DNA from 4 places in the Halomonas sp. LS-001 genome. Region 3 is predicted to be linked to each of the others. Evidence: predicted binding sites of a transcription regulator. Region 3 holds the regulator's gene; each other region holds the start of a gene.
The links. Region 3 encodes sigma-54, which starts transcription at its own class of promoters, with help from an activator protein. Its sites were predicted from a motif close to TGGCACNNNNNTTGCTNT; they were not measured.
Positions count from the first base shown of each region.

Region 1: speB (agmatinase) is a predicted target of sigma-54. The motif match lies at 2,360-2,377, and genes of this name have one in related genera.
Region 2: urtA (urea ABC transporter substrate-binding protein) is a predicted target of sigma-54. The motif match lies at 2,759-2,776, and genes of this name have one in related genera.
Region 4: ACU6TU_RS15675 (urease accessory protein UreD) is a predicted target of sigma-54. The motif match lies at 1,578-1,595, and genes of this name have one in related genera.

Region 1 covers NZ_CM129816.1:230,077-234,305, reverse strand. Annotated here, with positions in the region: gene ACU6TU_RS01050 (YjiH family protein) at 1-1,223, opposite strand, end outside; gene speB (agmatinase) at 1,358-2,308, opposite strand; gene ACU6TU_RS01040 (MBL fold metallo-hydrolase) at 2,636-3,370, opposite strand; gene ACU6TU_RS01035 (purine-cytosine permease family protein) at 3,367-4,229, opposite strand, start outside.
Region 2 covers NZ_CM129816.1:3,541,413-3,545,641, reverse strand. Annotated here, with positions in the region: gene ACU6TU_RS15745 (hypothetical protein) at 1-129, opposite strand, end outside; gene ACU6TU_RS15740 (VWA domain-containing protein) at 129-2,435, opposite strand; gene urtA (urea ABC transporter substrate-binding protein) at 2,955-4,229, shown strand, end outside.
Region 3 covers NZ_CM129816.1:1,340,490-1,344,718, forward strand. Annotated here, with positions in the region: gene rapZ (RNase adapter RapZ) at 1-349, opposite strand, end outside; gene ACU6TU_RS05930 (PTS sugar transporter subunit IIA) at 410-877, opposite strand; gene hpf (ribosome hibernation-promoting factor, HPF/YfiA family) at 882-1,190, opposite strand; gene ACU6TU_RS05940 (RNA polymerase factor sigma-54) at 1,295-2,716, opposite strand; gene lptB (LPS export ABC transporter ATP-binding protein) at 2,839-3,606, opposite strand; gene lptA (lipopolysaccharide transport periplasmic protein LptA) at 3,617-4,126, opposite strand; gene lptC (LPS export ABC transporter periplasmic protein LptC) at 4,138-4,229, opposite strand, start outside.
Region 4 covers NZ_CM129816.1:3,528,408-3,532,636, forward strand. Annotated here, with positions in the region: gene ACU6TU_RS15665 (urease subunit beta) at 1-254, opposite strand, end outside; gene ACU6TU_RS15670 (urease subunit gamma) at 308-610, opposite strand; gene ACU6TU_RS15675 (urease accessory protein UreD) at 654-1,538, opposite strand; gene ACU6TU_RS15680 (metal ABC transporter solute-binding protein, Zn/Mn family) at 1,942-2,910, shown strand; gene ACU6TU_RS15685 (metal ABC transporter ATP-binding protein) at 2,940-3,710, shown strand; gene ACU6TU_RS15690 (iron chelate uptake ABC transporter family permease subunit) at 3,714-4,229, shown strand, end outside.

The DNA.
Region 1 (4,229 bases), 1.1 Mb from region 3:
CAGGCGATCACAAAACGGGTCAGCTCACTTTCAATATTCGTCGCGAGTACCGCCGGTAAGAACATATCGGCAAACCCAACCAGTGTGGCGGGCGCTGCGGCTTGCGCTTCAGGAATCCGCAGTAACTCAAGTACCGGCACCACCGGGTAGGAAAGCCAGGTAAACAGCGGGGTAAATTCCGCTAGAATCAGCGCGACCGTGCCAATGGCGAACACCAGAGGCAGCAGTGTCAGGAAGATATCAACCACGTTGAGCAGTGCTAAACGAACCAGCTCTTTCGGCCCTGGCGCATCTGCTGCCCGGCGAGTCGCCTGAAGCAAGCTGTAACGCAACAGCCCGACATTTTCCGTGCGCTCTTCACTTAACTGACAGCCAACCGGCTCGTAGTAATCGTTAGATTTTAGCGATAGCGGGGGAATTCGCGCCACAATAATGGCAGCAATCAACCCAGACACCACGACCGTAAAGTAGAACGGCACAAAGAGATGATTAATATCAACGAAGTTCGTTACCAAAAGACTGAACGCGATGGAGACGACTGAAAAGTTAGTCGCGATAACAGACGCTTCGCGGCCGTTATAGTACCCCTGTTCGTACTGCTGCGAAGTGATCAGCACCCCGACAGTGCCTGACCCCATCCAGGACGCCGTCGCATCGATAGCGCTGCGTCCTGGAAGATTAAAAATCACCCGAAACGGCTTACGTACCATGGTGCCGATGAATTCCATAAAGCCGAATTCAACCAGAAACGGCAGCAGAATCGCTGCGAAGAAGAAAAACGTCAGTAGTACCGGCGCCAGATCATTTAGCATCACGCCGCCAGTAAACGATGCCGTGACAAATTCCGGGCCGACCTGGAAAAACGTCATAATGACAAAAATGCCACCTAATAGACGCATGACTACCCAGATAGCACCCACATCAAACATATCGTGAAAGTGGCCACTTTGCGCCCATCCAGGCTTCGCCACTTTGACATAAAGCGTTATCACCACGGACAGACATAGCACTATCATGGCAATGGCGGGTAGCGCCGCGCTTAGCAGCGACTGCAACCCGTCGGCCATTAGGCCCATACCGATATTGATCGACCCACCTACCTGAAAAGGTACCAGAAACAGCAGGACGCCAATTATTGAGGGAATCAAGAACTTCAGCAAATGCGGCCGATGGATCGGTGCCGACGGGTCGGCTTTATCCAACTTGACTTGGGAGTAAGACATTTCTTTCACCTATTGGAAGAGATTATCAGAGGTGGGCTGGTGGCGTCCGAGAGGAAGCAGTGCTTCCCCTTGGTTTTTTATAATTTGCGCCTTGTTAAGTCGGCGCTTTGAAAAACAGACTCAGTCATCACTGATTAGCTGCGGCGTTTTACGCCCGGCAAAACACACAACATTTCGTACAGCAAAGTGGCACCGATCAGCGCCGTATTGCCGCTCGTGTCATAGGGGGGCGATACTTCTACCAAATCACCGCCGACAATCGTTAGCCCTGCCGCACCACGAACAATTTCCAACGCCTGTGGAGACGTCAGCCCACCCATCTCAACCGTGCCCGTACCGGGGGCGAGCGATGGGTCCAAGGCGTCAATGTCAAAACTGATATAAACCGGGGTATCACCCATCTGTTCGCGCACTTCTTCCATCAAGGGAGCAAGCGAGCGATACCAGCACTCTTCGGCGGGAACAACACGAAACCCTTGATCACGGCACCAGTCAAAATCCTCGGCGGCATAGCCCGTGCCACGCAGGCCAATCTGCACCACTTTGCCGTGGGCTAACAGGCCTTCTTCCTGGGCGCGGCGAAACGGCGTGCCATGGGCGATCGGCTCACCGAACATGTGATCGTTTACATCGGCGTGGGCATCAATATGGATCAAGCCAACGGGACCATGTTTTTTCGCAATAGCACGCAGGACAGGAAGCGTTAGCGTGTGCTCTCCACCCAGTGTTAATGGCACACAGTCATGCGCCAGCACCTCATCATAAAAGGCGGTAATGATGTCGACGCTTTTAGGCAGGTGAAACGTATTGATCGGCACATCACCAATATCCGCGACTTGCAGGCTGTCAAAAGGCGCAGCACGGGTGGCCATGTTATAGGGGCGCAGCATGCGTGATTCATCACGGATCTGGCGGGGGCCAAGACGTGTACCAGGACGGTTGGACGTACCAATATCCATTGGAATACCGATAAACGCAGCATCTAACCCTGCGGCGCTTTCCTGGGTAGGTAAACGCATCATGGTGGCTGGCCCACCAAACCGCGGCATGCTATTTCCGCCGAGCGGTTGGTTAAGTTCAGGCATACAGTTCTCCTTGGAATTGTTAACGCTGTATTGCGTACTGATACTGAATACATTGCATAGAACGTGCCAAGTTCCTGAACGCCGTGGTAATAGGGTTTTCCGCCACCAAAAATGCAAAAATGACTCAAAAAAATATGCGCTTAAGTCAAAAATGAATCATTGATGCAAAAATGAATTAACATTTTATTCAAGGGACAGCCGCCGTGAGCGAGGTCGATCAGTGCGTGCTGAAGACCATTTTTTATGAAAACCATTGTTGATGAACTGCTGTCTGAACGTTTAGTGCTCTACCCATGAATGAGGCTGATAGACACTACCGCAATTCCTTTAAAGCTCGTGTTGGCGAAGCCAGCCATCAATCAGTTGGTTTAGGTGCTGGCCGCTAAAGCTGGGGAAATGGCCACCGTGCACAGTGCGAACGGGCAGCTCACGCAGCCTTCGCATACTGGAGGCATAGTCGGAGAGATTGCTGTGCCATAAGTCTTCAATTAACGGACCATCGTAAATCAAATCACCTGAAATCAGCGTTTGGGTTGCCGATTCCCATAACGCGATACCCCCGGGGGAATGCCCCGGCGTATGAATCACTTCCCACTGGCGGTTACCTAAATCCAGCACCTCACCATCCTCTAATGGGCATACCATCTGAGGTGCAGTAATGCGGTAACGTTTATGGGAGTATGGTGTCGGCGGCAGCGCTTCGAACATATCATCGCTGAGGAACTGGTCTGCCAGGGTACTCGCGTTGTCAGGTGATGAAAGAATACCTGCCTCTGCGGCATGCACATAACAACAGCCGAATTCGTGGGCGCTGCCGATATGATCAAAGTGCGTGTGGCTCGCTACCGCCAGCAGATGATGCTCACTAAGCAGCGCTACGTGTTGACGCAGTGGCACGGCACCCAGGCCAAAGTCCACCACCATACCGCGCTTACTGCCTTTAACATGCCAGATATTGCAGCGATAAAACGGCTTGATCCACGGCTCATCGATCAGGGTAATACCGTCCCCCTTGGGGACGGTGCGATACCACTGCTGTTCGCTAATACGCTGAAGGCTCATACGGTTACTCGCTTCGCAAAGGCGGCCTTACTGACCACAAAATAAAGCGCCCCGGTAATCACGAAAACCGGTAGTGAAGCGCCAAAGTCTAACGGTGCTACCCAATTCCAGTAGTAGGCCAAGATCGCACCTACCGCATAGCTACCCAATGCCAGCCAGTTGAAAGCTGGAAGACTATTTTCAGCCTGAATAAGCTCTGCTGACGTATAGCGCTGACGACCTAGCAGGTAATAATCCACAATCATCAAAGAAAAAGCCGGGATAAACACGCTGCCAATAATCAACAAAAAGGTTTGAAACTGGTCCAGAATACCGGGGATCAGCGCGCCCACTACTGACACTATGCCAATGATTAACGCAGGCTTCCAAAAAGGTACTTTAGGGCGCACGCTCATAAACGAAAGTGTTGCGCTATATACGCACATTACGTTAGTGGTCAGCACCGAAAAGAAAATAACCAAAGCGGCAGGTAGGCCAAACCCGAAATTACTGAGCAGCGCGGTAGGGTCATAGGTTTGCTCCATCCCAACCGTAATCGAGAGCGCTGACACCGTGGCCCCTAACCCCATAGCAATCAATGTCGCAGTGACGTAGCCGCCCCAGGTACCCACAACGGCAGCTTTTAGCGAGCGGCAATGACGATTGTAATCAGCCGCTAACGGAATCCAGGAAAAAGCGGTCGCAATAACAATGTCGAAAACCACGCCACCACCTAGCACCCCCTCGGGTTCCATCTGAGTAATGCTCGGTAAATCGTAATGACGATTCAGCGCAAATAGCACCACAGCCGACAGTCCCACCATCAGTACCGCTGCTATTTTCTCTACCTTTTCGATGCCTAAATGGCCACGTAGGGCAA
Region 2 (4,229 bases), 1.6 Mb from region 3:
AGCCTCGAAAGCCTTCTCAAAGTCTGGCATGAGCACGATATCGCCGGTATCCGGCGCATGTGCCTGTAGATAACGGCCCGCGACCAGTGCGTGGTTACTGGAAGCAGGGCCAAGGGTAGCGATGCGCATCATTCAACCTGTATGACATGGCGGGCAAGAACTTCCTGATTAGCAACATCGAGGAAGCGTATCTCATAACGGCCTGGCGAATCTGGCAGAGTGAGTGAAATTGGCGCGTCACCTTCAACACGGACCGCGGTGATCCACGTAAAGATGGCCTGACCCTCTTGAGCCAGCGTAATACGTTGATCGGTGCTTTCGCGTGATGTGCTCCAGCCTACCTCAATATCTGTGCCAGCTGCGGCTCTGTCAGGGGCTTGGAGCGTTGCACCATTCTGCAAAGGAGCATCCTCGTCGAGCACTTCAATTGCCTGACGCGCTAAGGTGCGCCCCCCTTCGTTGAGCACATAGCGGATTTCGTAAATCCCTGACGCGTCCGGCGCGCGCAACTCGTCTTCACTGTTATCACGAACGCGGATATGGTTGTCGCGGCTGCCTTCGTCGGAGCCCATGGGCACGATAGTGACGTAGTCGCCAGCGGAGACCGCCCCTGTCCAGCTTATTTTGATGGAATCGCCAGCCCGAATGTTGTCTGGCGCGGTCAGAGTAACCTCCGGCTCGGTGACTTCGATGGTCTGCGTGGCAAGTGTACGCCCCCCTTCGTTGAGCACATAACGCACTTCGTAAAGCCCGATGGTGCCAGGGGCGCGCAAAGTATCCTCGCTCCTGTCGCGAACGCGAATATGGTTGTCGCGGCTGCCTTCGTCGGCCCCCATTGGCACGATGGTGACGTAGTCACCAGCGGAAACGGCATTCGTCCAGGAGATATCAAAGGCGGCCCCGGCCAGTGTTATGTCTGGCGCGGTCAGGGTGACCTCCGGCTCGGTGACTTCGATGGTCTGCGTGGCAAGCGTACGCCCCCCTTCGTTGAGCACATAACGCACTTCGTAAAGCCCGGTGGTGCCAGGGGCGCGCAAGGTATCCTCGCTTCTGTCGCGAATGCGGATATGGTTGTCGCGGCTGCCTTCGTCGGCCCCCATGGGCACGATGGTGACGTAATCGCCAGCGGAAACGGCATTCGTCCAGGAGATATCAAAGGCGGCGCCGGCCAGTGCTGTGTCGGGCGCGGTCAGGGTGACCTCCGGCTCGGTGACTTCGATGGTCTGCGTGGCAAGCGTACGCCCCCCTTCGTTGAGCACATAACGCACTTCGTAAAGCCCGGTGGTGCCAGGGGCGCGCAAGGTATCCTCGCTTCTGTCGCGAACGCGAATGTGATTGTCTCGGCTGCCTTCGTCGGCCCCCATTGGCACGATGGTGACGTAATCGCCAGCGGAAACGGCATTCGTCCAGGAGATATCAAAGGCGGCCCCGGCCAGTGTTGTATCCGGCGCGGTCAGGGTGACCTCTGGTTCGGTGACTTCGATGGTCTGCGTGGCAAGCGTGCGCCCCCCTTCATTGAGCACATAACGCACTTCATAAAGCCCGACGGTGCCAGGGGCGCGCAAAGTATCCTCGTTTCTATCGCGAACGCGGATATGGTTGTCTCGGCTGCCTTCGTCGGCCCCCATGGGCACGATGGTGACGTAATCGCCAGCGGAAACGGCATTTGTCCAGGAGATATCAAAGGCGGCGCCAGCGAGTGTTGTGTCTGGCGCGGTCAGGGTGACTGAATAGTCTGGCTCTGGCTCTGGCTCTGGCTCTGGCTCTGGCTCTGGCTCTGGCTCTGGCTCTGGCGCAACGACTGCCGAGCCGACAGCGGTCAGTGCATCGCCCAGTTCATCGGCGTTACCCGCTGAGAGATATTGGCCACCCGTTTTTTCGGCAATGCAGGAGAGGGCGCTGGCATCGGTATCACCAAGGCCAAAACTGACAACGTGGGCGGTGAACCCAACCCCTCGCGTCTCAAGCGTTTCCGCCAGCGCACAGGGGTCGCGATTGCAGCTTTCCAGGCCATCTGAAATCAGAATGACGGTTGCAGGTGTGTCAGTGTAGGACAACGACGTCGCGGCCTGCTCAATCGCGCCCGTCAGCGGGGTTTTGCCTGTTGGCGTGATGCCGCCAATCCGGTCAAGTATCTGGGCGCGTGTCTCTGCTCCAGGAGCCACCAGGGTTTCGATGTCGGAGCAGTCGCCCTGGCGGCGATGGCCGTAGGCCATCAGCCCGACGTGCCGCTGCTGGGTCCAGTCGCCCAACAGGTTCTCCATCACATCTCGGGCGATCTCAATCTTGGCGACGCCATTAATCTGGCCCCACATCGAATTTGAGCCATCGAACACGATCATGACATTTTCATCGGTCGCAGCCGAGGCTGGCGCTGTGCAGGCCAAGCCGCCCAATAGCGACAACGCCATTGTTTGCAAGAGCGTCTTTTTCATTTCCTCATCCTTCGCTTGTCATGGGCCGCGCCTGATAGGCAGTCGTGTCTATGCGATGGCCCTTTATCAAGATGCATGTAAAAGAAGAGTCGGTATATAAAAGCGTAATAGATATTAACGTGAAAACCAGGCCGTATTACGACTAATGAGACGGGAAGAAAACGCTGTAGGGCCTTTTTAGTGCATTGTCAGTGTTGTGCCATGAGCGATGCACCATGAAAAGGCAGTGCTTGAATGATCGACATGAAAATGGGGCGATGAATGCGCTATCCATGTTTTATAACATTCTGAATTAAAACAATATTAAGAGTTTTTGGCCATTATGGCGCGCTCCTTGCTCATTCTCTGGGACTTTGTCGGCATTCACTTGTTGAATGCATCATTTCAAGGCCCTGAATCAGGGGCAAGGAGCTTTTCATGTCTTTATCGATCCTGGCGTCACTGAACGTTTCTGCAACGAACCGCCCGCAGCGTCAATGGGCTTCTGGGGTGGGCCGTTACCTGAATAGCAAACTGTCCATGACCCTCCTGGCCACTGCGATTGCCGCGACCAGCACCCAGGCTATCGCCCAGGATGACGATCCCATCAAGGTCGGTATCCTGCATTCTCTCTCCGGCACCATGGCGATCAGTGAAACGGTTCTTAAAGACACCGTCGAGATGCTTATTGAGCAGCAGAACGACGCGGGTGGCTTGCTTGGCCGCCAACTTGAAGCCGTGGTTGTCGACCCCGCCTCTAACTGGCCGCTATTTGCCGAGCGCGCTCGAGAGCTGCTGGCGCAGGAAGAAGTCGACGTGATCTTCGGTAACTGGACCTCCGTTTCCCGTAAAGCAGTCCTGCCGGTGGTTGAAGAGCTTAACGGCCTACTGTTCTACCCGGTGCAATACGAAGGTGAAGAGTCTTCTGAAAACGTCTTCTATACCGGTGCTGCGCCTAACCAGCAGGCGATTCCAGCGGTTGAGTACTTGATCAATCAGGTAGGCATCGAGCGCTTTGCGCTGGTGGGTACCGATTATGTGTATCCGCGCACTACCAACCGCATCCTCGAAGCCTTCCTCAAAGATGAGCATGGCATCGCTGATGAAGACATCATGATCAACTACACGCCGTTTGGTCATTCAGATTGGCAGAACATCGTGGCTGAAATACGCCGCTTTGGTGAAGAGGGTAAGCCGACTGCGGTGATCTCAACGGTGAACGGCGACGCCAACGTGCCGTTTTATACCGAACTCTCTAACCAGGGCATTGACGCTGCTGATATCCCGGTTGTCGCCTTCTCCGTGGGCGAGCAGGAACTCACCGGTATTGATACCGGCCCGCTGGTCGGCCACCTGGCCGCCTGGAACTACTTCATGAGCGTCGATACTGATGAAAACTATGATTTCATCGACGCCTGGATCGAATACACCGGCGATGAAATGGCGGTCACCAACGACCCCATGGAAGCACACTACATTGGCTTTAATATGTGGGCTGAAGCCGTGCGTAAAGCGGGTACGACTGACGTGGATACGGTGAAAGACGCGATCATTGGTGTCACCGTGCCTAACCTGACCGGTGGTTATGCGGCCATGATGCCGAACCACCACATCACCAAGCCCGTGTTGATCGGTGAAATTCAGGACAACGGCCAGTTCGATATCGTCTGGCAGACGCCTTCTACGGTGGCGGGCGATGCATGGTCTGACTACTTGCCTGGCTCACGTGACTTGATTGCCGATTGGCGCAAGCCCATGGAGTGCGGCAACTTCAACGTGGTGAACGGCTCGTGTGGCGGTAGCACCGCAGCAGAA
Region 3 (4,229 bases):
CCAGTGTTAAATCACTGTTCCGTGTCAGCGGGTGCCGGCGGCGTGTCGCTGAATAGCGCTCAAGCAGAATGCGTGCATCGGTGGTCAGGTAGACAATCTGAAAATGAATATCGCGTTGATGAAGTTCTTTCAGCAACCGGGGGAGCTTTTCAAGTGCTCCCGGAAGGTTGCGGGCATCTATGCTGACGGCCAGACGCGACTGTTCCCCTTGATCACGAAGCTCATCGACAAGGGAGCCAAGCAGCATAGCGGGCAGATTATCAATGGCATAATAACCAAGATCTTCAAGCGCTTGCAGAGCAATAGATTTTCCCGAACCCGAGCGGCCGCTGATTATGACCAATTGCATAGCGTCTCTCTTGCGTTGATTCACTCGTAAGAAGTTTCGAGTGTACTGAAAGCGTCAGAATCAGAAGGCGCTATCGCGTATTTTTTCGCTGATCAGTTCCAGCAATTCTCGTTGACTGCCCGCTTTGCGAAGCTGAACCCGAACGCTTACGTCATTCATGATGGTTGCAACCTGTCCAAGCAGTGCCAAGTGCGTATCGTCAGCTTCTTCGGGGACTAAAAGCACAAACACGAGATCAACAGGTTCGCCATCAATCGCATCGAAATCAACGGCTTCAGCCAGTTTCAGAAAACTGCCGATCGGTGTTGAACAGTGAGGGCTGCGAGCATGTGGAATGGCGACGCCATTGCCGATACCCGTGCTACCCAGCCGTTCACGACTGATCAGACGTCCAAAAACTTCTTGGCTGTCCAGGCTGGGCGTGTTCTGAGCAATAAAAGTGCTGAAAAATTCCAGTACGCGTTTTTTGCTACCCCCAGGGACATCATATAGGACGCGCTCTGGGGGCAAGATGGTTTCCAAAGTCATTAGATTACCGGACACCAGCGCCTTGGGCGCGCGCTTGTGCTTTTTCTTTATGTTTTACCAGCTGACGATCAATTTTATCTGCCAACGCATCAATTGCTGCGTACATATCGTTATCAGTGGCTTCGGCATGCAAGTCTGCGCCTGCCGCATGTAGGGTACATGCGGCTTGCTGACGCTCCTTTTCCACTGAAAGGGTAACCTGAACAGTGGTAATGTTGTCGTAGTGGCGCTCGACGCGTTCGAGTTTCTCGTTGACGTAATCGCGCAGGGCATCGGTCAGTTCTACATGGTGTCCAGTGATATTGACTTGCATTGAACGTACTCCTTTCCGTCGACTGTTCTTTGATTGTAACCCTTTTTTTTATTAAGCAAAGCCCTTTAGGTCAGTTTCCACTTATAGAAACGGTTTAAGGCGGTTCAGCTTAAGTGACGACGCTCGCTGGAAGAGGGAATTCCCATGGCTTCTCGATACTTGGCAACGGTACGGCGAGCAACCGTGATGCCATCTTCCTTGAGTAAAGCAACCAGCCGGCTATCGGAAAGCGGCTTGCGAGGCGGCTCTTCCTGAATCAGTTTTTTGATCCGTGCACGAATGGCGGTGCTGGAATGATGATCGCCATCCTGACTGCCGACGTGGCTTGAAAAAAAGTATTTAAGCTCAAACACACCGCGTGGCGTATGAATGAATTTTTGCGTGGTCACCCGGGAAATGGTGGATTCATGCATATCCACCGCATTGGCGATATCTGCAAGAATCAGCGGTTTCATTGCTTCTTCTCCATGTTCGAGAAAACCGATCTGACGAACAATAATTTCCTGGCCGACGCGAAGCAGGGTGTCATTGCGGCTGGATAGGCTTTTTATCAGCCAGCGCGCTTCCTGAAGATGATCCTTGAGGAACTGGTTATCATCACTTTTGTCGGCACGTTTAATTAAGCTGGCGTATTCTGGCTGGATTCGTAGCCTGGGCATTGCCTCAGGATTAAGGGTCAGATGCCAGCCTTGCTTGTCGTGATGTACGACGAGGTCTGGAATGACATAGCCGCTGGCGGTGCTACCAAAGGTGCTTCCAGGGCGTGGGTCAAGGCTACGTATCAGATGAATGACGGCGCCGAGCTGTTCATCATCCAGGTTTAACCGCCGCTTTAATGTGCGACTGTCATCTTTGCCAAGCACTTCCAGAAACTGCCGAACCAGCCGCTTGGCTGGCACAATCAACGGGGTGTCATCCGGTAATGCTGCCAGCTGAAGCATCAGGCATTCACGCAGGTCGCGGGCAAATACGCCAGTGGGTTCAAACTGTTGAAGGCGCAGCAGTACATTTTCGATATCACGTTGATGAATGCCTTCATGGGCGGTGGCCAGAAGGCTTTCGCGAACCTCATTCAATGACAGTGATAAATAACCGTTGCCATCGACAGCATCAATCAGGGTTTCGGCAATGAGCTGCTCACGAGCGGTGAAGTTGGTCATGGCCAGCTGCCATAACAGGTGGCCATGCAGGCTCTGTACCGTGGTGTCACGCTCGAAATCGGCGCCGTCATGGGTGTTGCTGGCGCTACTGGAATGAGCAACATCCTGATAGGTGTCCGACCAGTCACTGTCGACAGAGAGTTCGGTCGGAATATCATCCGACCAGTCGGCTTCCTTTGCCTCCTTGACGGCTTGCTCGCCAAACTCTTCTTCCTGCTCCAGCAGGGGATTGTTATCAAGTGCGTTCTGGATTTCCTGACGTAGATCCAGCGTCGACAGTTGCAGTAGCGCAATCGCCTGTTGCAACTGAGGCGTCATCGTCAGTTGAGTGCCAAGACGCAGTTGAAGGGACGCTTTCATGGCCATTCGTGAACCACCCGTGGCATGTAAAACCTTACCCTAAAAGCAGCCGCTGCCAAGCGCAAGTAGCAATAAGCATGCCATCAATAAAAAAGCTGGCAACAGACAGGGGAGGTGGCCGGATAAAATCAGAGCTTGAAGTCTTCGCCCAGATAAATATCACGGACCTGCTGGTTATCAAGAATCGTATCCGGGGAGCCGCTGGCAATAATGTGGCCATCGCCAACAATGTAAGCCGTATCACAGATATCGAGGGTTTCCCTGACGTTGTGGTCGGTAATCAGTACGCCAATATTGCGTGCTTTGAGAGCACGAATGATGGTCTTGATATCACCCACGGATATCGGATCGACACCTGCAAAAGGCTCATCGAGTAAAATGAAATGCGGATCAGTCGCCAGTGAGCGGGCAATTTCCACCCTGCGTCGCTCCCCACCCGATAAGCTCATGCCAATATTGTCGCGGATGTGTGTGATGTGGAAATCTTCCAGCAACTGCTCCAGAACGCTTTTGCGTTCGGTGCGCGAGAGTCCTTTACGGGTTTCCAGAATGGCCATGATATTGTCGCGAACGCTCAGCTTGCGAAAGATCGAGGCTTCCTGCGGAAGATAGCCAATCCCGGCAATAGCCCGTTCATGCATGGGCGCACGGGTCAGGTCGAGATCATCTATATACACTTTGCCTGCATCGGCTTTTACCAAACCGACAATCATATAAAACGACGTGGTCTTGCCCGCGCCATTAGGCCCGAGAAGGCCAACAATGCTGCCTTGGGCAATGTCCAGATTAATATCCTTGACCACCCGGCGACGTTTGTAGCTTTTGGCTAAGTGCCGTGCTGAGAGTGTTTTACCTTCACGGGCGGGCACTGACGCTGTTACATCATCAAAAGACACCGGCAGGCTCCTATTGCTGTTCAGGTTGAAGTGTCATGCGAATGCGCTGGTTCTCAGCGCCCTCGACATCAGAGCGTGCCTGAACAATGCCACGGTCAATGAAGTATTCCAGTCGGCCACCTGTGAAACGGTCGCCACCCTGACTAAGCTCGGCTTGATTGACCAGCTCTACGCGCCGCTCGGCAACATGGTAGATGATGCGTTGGGCGTGACCTTCGGTAATATCTTCCTGACCCTCAAAGCGGTTGCGGATATAAGCACGATCGCCAAGCGCTACCGCACGGGATAATTCGCCGTTGGCATTGCGCACAATTTCTACCCGAGCGCCGTTAAGGTGGAGGTCTCCCTGGCGAATGCGGACATCTCCACTGTAAACCGCTGTGCCGGCATTCTGGTCAATGTCGAGTTGATCAGCCTCTACTTCAACAGGGTCCCCAGGGGCTGCGTGCAATGTCTGAAAGCTTGCGATGCTAAGCAGCAGACTGAAAAATACACGATACATCAAACCGGTAATATTCATGGTGACTCCTTTTACGGGGCATTCTCGGTAGGGTGGTTGCCGTGTACGCCGCCGCTTAGCTGCAAGAGGTCTTTATTGAGCCATAAGTCCATGCGTTGGGCCT
Region 4 (4,229 bases), 1.7 Mb from region 3:
ACAAACGGAATCAGCGTAACTTCGCGGGTCTGACCAGGCTCAAAGCGAATCGCGGTGCCCGCTGCCACGTCCAGGCGAAAGCCACGGGCTTTGCTGCGATCAAACACCAAGGCAGGGTTGGCTTCCGCAAAGTGGTAGTGGGAGCCGATCTGAATGGGGCGGTCGCCGGTGTTGGCCACTTCGACGCTAATCCGTTCGCGGCCCACGCAAAGCTCAATATCACCGTCTTTTAACTGATACTGTCCTGGAATCATTGGTCCTGAAAACATTGGGCCGGGAATCATGATGATCTCCTGGTTGTTGATAATTAGTTAATGGGGGCGTGAACGGTCACAAGCTTCGTTCCGTCCGGGAACGTGGCCTCTACCTGCACTTCATCCACCATTTCCGATACGCCCTCCATCACGTCATCACGACTGAGGATTTCACGGCCGTAGCTCATTAAATCAGCGACGCTTCTGCCATCCCGGGCACCTTCAATGATTTCAAAGCTGATCAGCGCGACGGCTTCGGGATAGTTGAGTTTCAGGCCGCGTGCTTTGCGGCGTTCAGCAAGCTGGGCGGCAGAAAACAGCAGCAGCTTGTCTTTGTCTCTTGGGGTCAGTTCCATGGGGCATGTCTCCAGCTAAGCATCGAATCAGGTGAACATCGAATCAGGTTAACCATATGCGCGGTGTGTGGGCCTCGCGTTCAATCCAGCGCGGGCGCAGCAGGTGCCAGGCCTGTTCACACAGCGCCCAGGCTTCATTTCGGGAGTTTCCAAGGTAGCGAAGCAGCAGTACGCCGTGGCGAACGGTCACCGCCCAACGTGGGTTGTCTGGCAGCGCCTCGCGTAATTCATCAATCGCCGCACCGGCATCGTCCAGGCCGACCGCCCATAACGTCGCCTGCACCGTGGCGCCACCCTGCCCCCAGCGGCCAATAAAACGCGGGTGAGCAGGGTCCAACGGTTGGCGCTCCAGCCACAGCGGTTTACCGTCCAGCGTCAGGCGAAAATGCTGTTCAATACGGCCTGACACGTAGGGCAGTTCACTGGCCGGGCGACCCAGCGCCATGATTTCCCAGCCCAGGCAGCGGGCGCTGCCATGTAGCGCAATATGGGTGCGTTGGCTGCCTTTGGAGCCATCGAAAGCGATCGTTTCCTGGGGCAGCCATTCAAGGGTGCCGCCATCTTCTACGTTAAGTTCGCTATACTGGTTCCAGGCCACGCCCTGGCTGTCGGCTTTATAAAGCTTGTTGGCCGCAGGCGTGGTGAGCAGTGCATGGGCATCGCGCTCGATGTTGGCGCGTATGGTCAGCGCATCGCCGCTGACTAATCCACCGGGCGGGTGCAGCACGTAAACATGGCAGGCTTCAGTGCTGCCTTCCGGGTAAAACGGACGCTGTACCCGAAGCGGCCCCTGATGGCGTGCCTGCACCAGCCGCGTAGTGCTGTCACGATTAGCGAACCGCAGTGCCAGAGATGCCGCCCAGTGGCGCTCGCCATCAAAACGGTGACCTGAGCCAGCGGCAGGTGTCGCAAGTTCACACAGAATCATGAGCGCATTTACTTCCTATTAATAAGCCTGTCATTTTTAAGTGCAAGGAATGCGCCAGAATGGGGGAGAATGTTGACGGAGCTCATGTGTAAAATAAAAAAAACATCATCACTACACTTTTTTGCACCAAAAAAAGACAGCCCAGAGGCTTAATGCACCAAGATTGCACACATATACATTTCTCCCACTCAGCCAGCTGGCCGGGGCAATCTGGAAGATACGACGGATGGCTTGACATTCCACACAGAACGCCAGAAACTTAGCCAAGGCTATACTTCTTGCCCAATGCAAATAAATTTCATTTCATTATATGGCTCATCATTCATAGGCCAAACGCTCATCGACCCTAAACTCAATTTGACGCAACCTAACGCTTAAGCTGGTATTCCGGCTGGGGGGAATCATGGCAACAAGATACGCAATCGCTCTGGCAAGCCTACTTCCACTAGGCAATTTCGCCTCCGCCGACGAGACACCGCTTAATGTGGTCACAACCATTGGGATGATTGCCGACATTGCCCAGGAGATTGGCGGTGAATGCGTTAACGTTGACGCCTTGATGGGGCCGGGAGTCGACCCGCACCTTTATCAGGCAAGCGCCAGCGATGTGGCGACACTGCGAAATGCCGAGCAGATTTTTTACTCAGGCTATTCGCTGGAAGGCCAGCTAGGTGACGTACTGGCAAGGTTCTCCGAGCGCACACCAACGCTTGCCGTGGCCCCCGCCTCGATTGACCCCGCGTCGCTGATTACCTCGCAGGATGTTTACGGCATTGACCCCCATCTGTGGATGGATGTTTCCTTATGGTCGCAAACACTGCCCACGCTCAACGCAGCATTGAGTGAAGCGCGCCCCGACTGCGCCGCGACGTTTGACGCGAATACCCAGCGCTATCAGGCTCAGTTGCTTGCCCTGCATGAATGGGTCAAAGACAGTATTGCCAGCATTCCCGATGAGCAACGCATTCTGGTCACCGCTCACGATGCCTTTGGCTACTTTGGCCGCGCCTACGATATCGACGTGGAAGGCATACAGGGCATTAGCACGGAAACCGAAACGGGTATTGCTGATATTCGCAACATGACAGATATTGTGGTGGACCGAGCGGTTCCGGCGCTTTTCATCGAGAGCACCATCAACCCGCGCACGGTTCAGGCAGTGATCGATGCCGCTAAACAACGTGGCCAGGATGTTAAAATCGGCGGTGAACTCTACTCCGATGCCATGGGCGACCCGGATACGGTCGATGGCACTTATATGGGCATGATCTACCGCAACACCCAGCATATTGTCGAAGCGCTTGGTGGTACGCTGGCACCGCTTCCCGATGAAATGAACGATTGGGCCAGCGAGTGGAAGCTCACTCACTAAGATAAGGCACCGCAACAATGGCGACACCCATGACGACCGACACGGCGCTCAGTATTCAAAACCTGACCGTCAGCTATCATAACCAGCCCGTCCTCTGGGATATTAATCTGGATATCCCTACTGGCGTGATGGCAGGCATTGTCGGTCCGAATGGGGCGGGTAAGAGTACGCTGATCAAAAGTCTGCTGGGGCTTGTGCCGTCGCTTTCCGGTGAGGTCATGGTGCATGGACGCTCCTACGCCTCGCAGCGTAGGCGCGTTGGCTATGTTCCACAGCGCTCCAGCGTCGACTGGGATTTCCCTACCACCGCGCTGGATGTCGTCACCATGGGCCTCTATGGTCGCCTGGGGTGGTTCCGGCGGCCTGGGCGCAAGGAGCGTCAGGCGTCACTGGAAGCCCTGGAGATGGTGGGAATGAGCGACTACGCTGGCCGCCAGATCAGCCAGCTTTCCGGCGGCCAGCAGCAGCGGGTATTTCTGGCCCGCGCGCTGGTGCAACAGGCCGATGTGTACTTTCTGGACGAGCCCATGGCCGGGGTTGATGCCACCACGGAGCGAGCCATTATCGACATTCTGCGTCGCCTGCGCGATGCGGGGAAAACGCTGATTGTTGTCCATCATGACCTGCAAACCGTACGCAACTACTTCGACTGGCTGCTTCTGCTTAACGTTCGCGTGATTGCCAGCGGCAAGGCCGAAGACGTGTTTAATATCGATCATCTTCGTCAGGCGTACGGTGGCCAGATTGCCCTGTTGAACGATAGCGACTCCCTGATGTTCGCTGCTTCCAAGGTGAAATAACTGATGCAGTGGCTCGACCTTCTGTCTGACTACACTTTTCAAAACGTGGTGATCGGTGCCTCTCTGCTAGGGCTGATCAGCGGTCCACTGGGCTGTTTTGCGGTGTTACGCCGTCAAAGCCTGCTCGGCGACGCCATCTCTCACGCGGCACTGCCCGGCGTGTGTTTAAGTTTCATCATCACCGGCAGCCGCGATATCGGCGGCGTTATCATTGGCTCGCTGGTCACCGGCTCGCTAGCCGCGTTGACGATGCTGTTACTGACCCGTAAAAGCCGCCTGAAAACCGATGCGGCGCTCGGGATCTGCCTAAGCATTTTCTTTGCCATCGGCATCGTACTGCTGACCTATATCCAGGGCACCAACAACGCCTCCCAAGGGGGGCTTGAAGCGTTTCTGTTTGGCCAGGCCGCCGCAACGCTGCGTTCCGATCTATGGATAATGGGCAGTATCACCCTTGTCACACTCACGCTGCTCGCCGTCTTCTGGAAACAGGCCAAGCTGGTCACTTTTGATACGCAG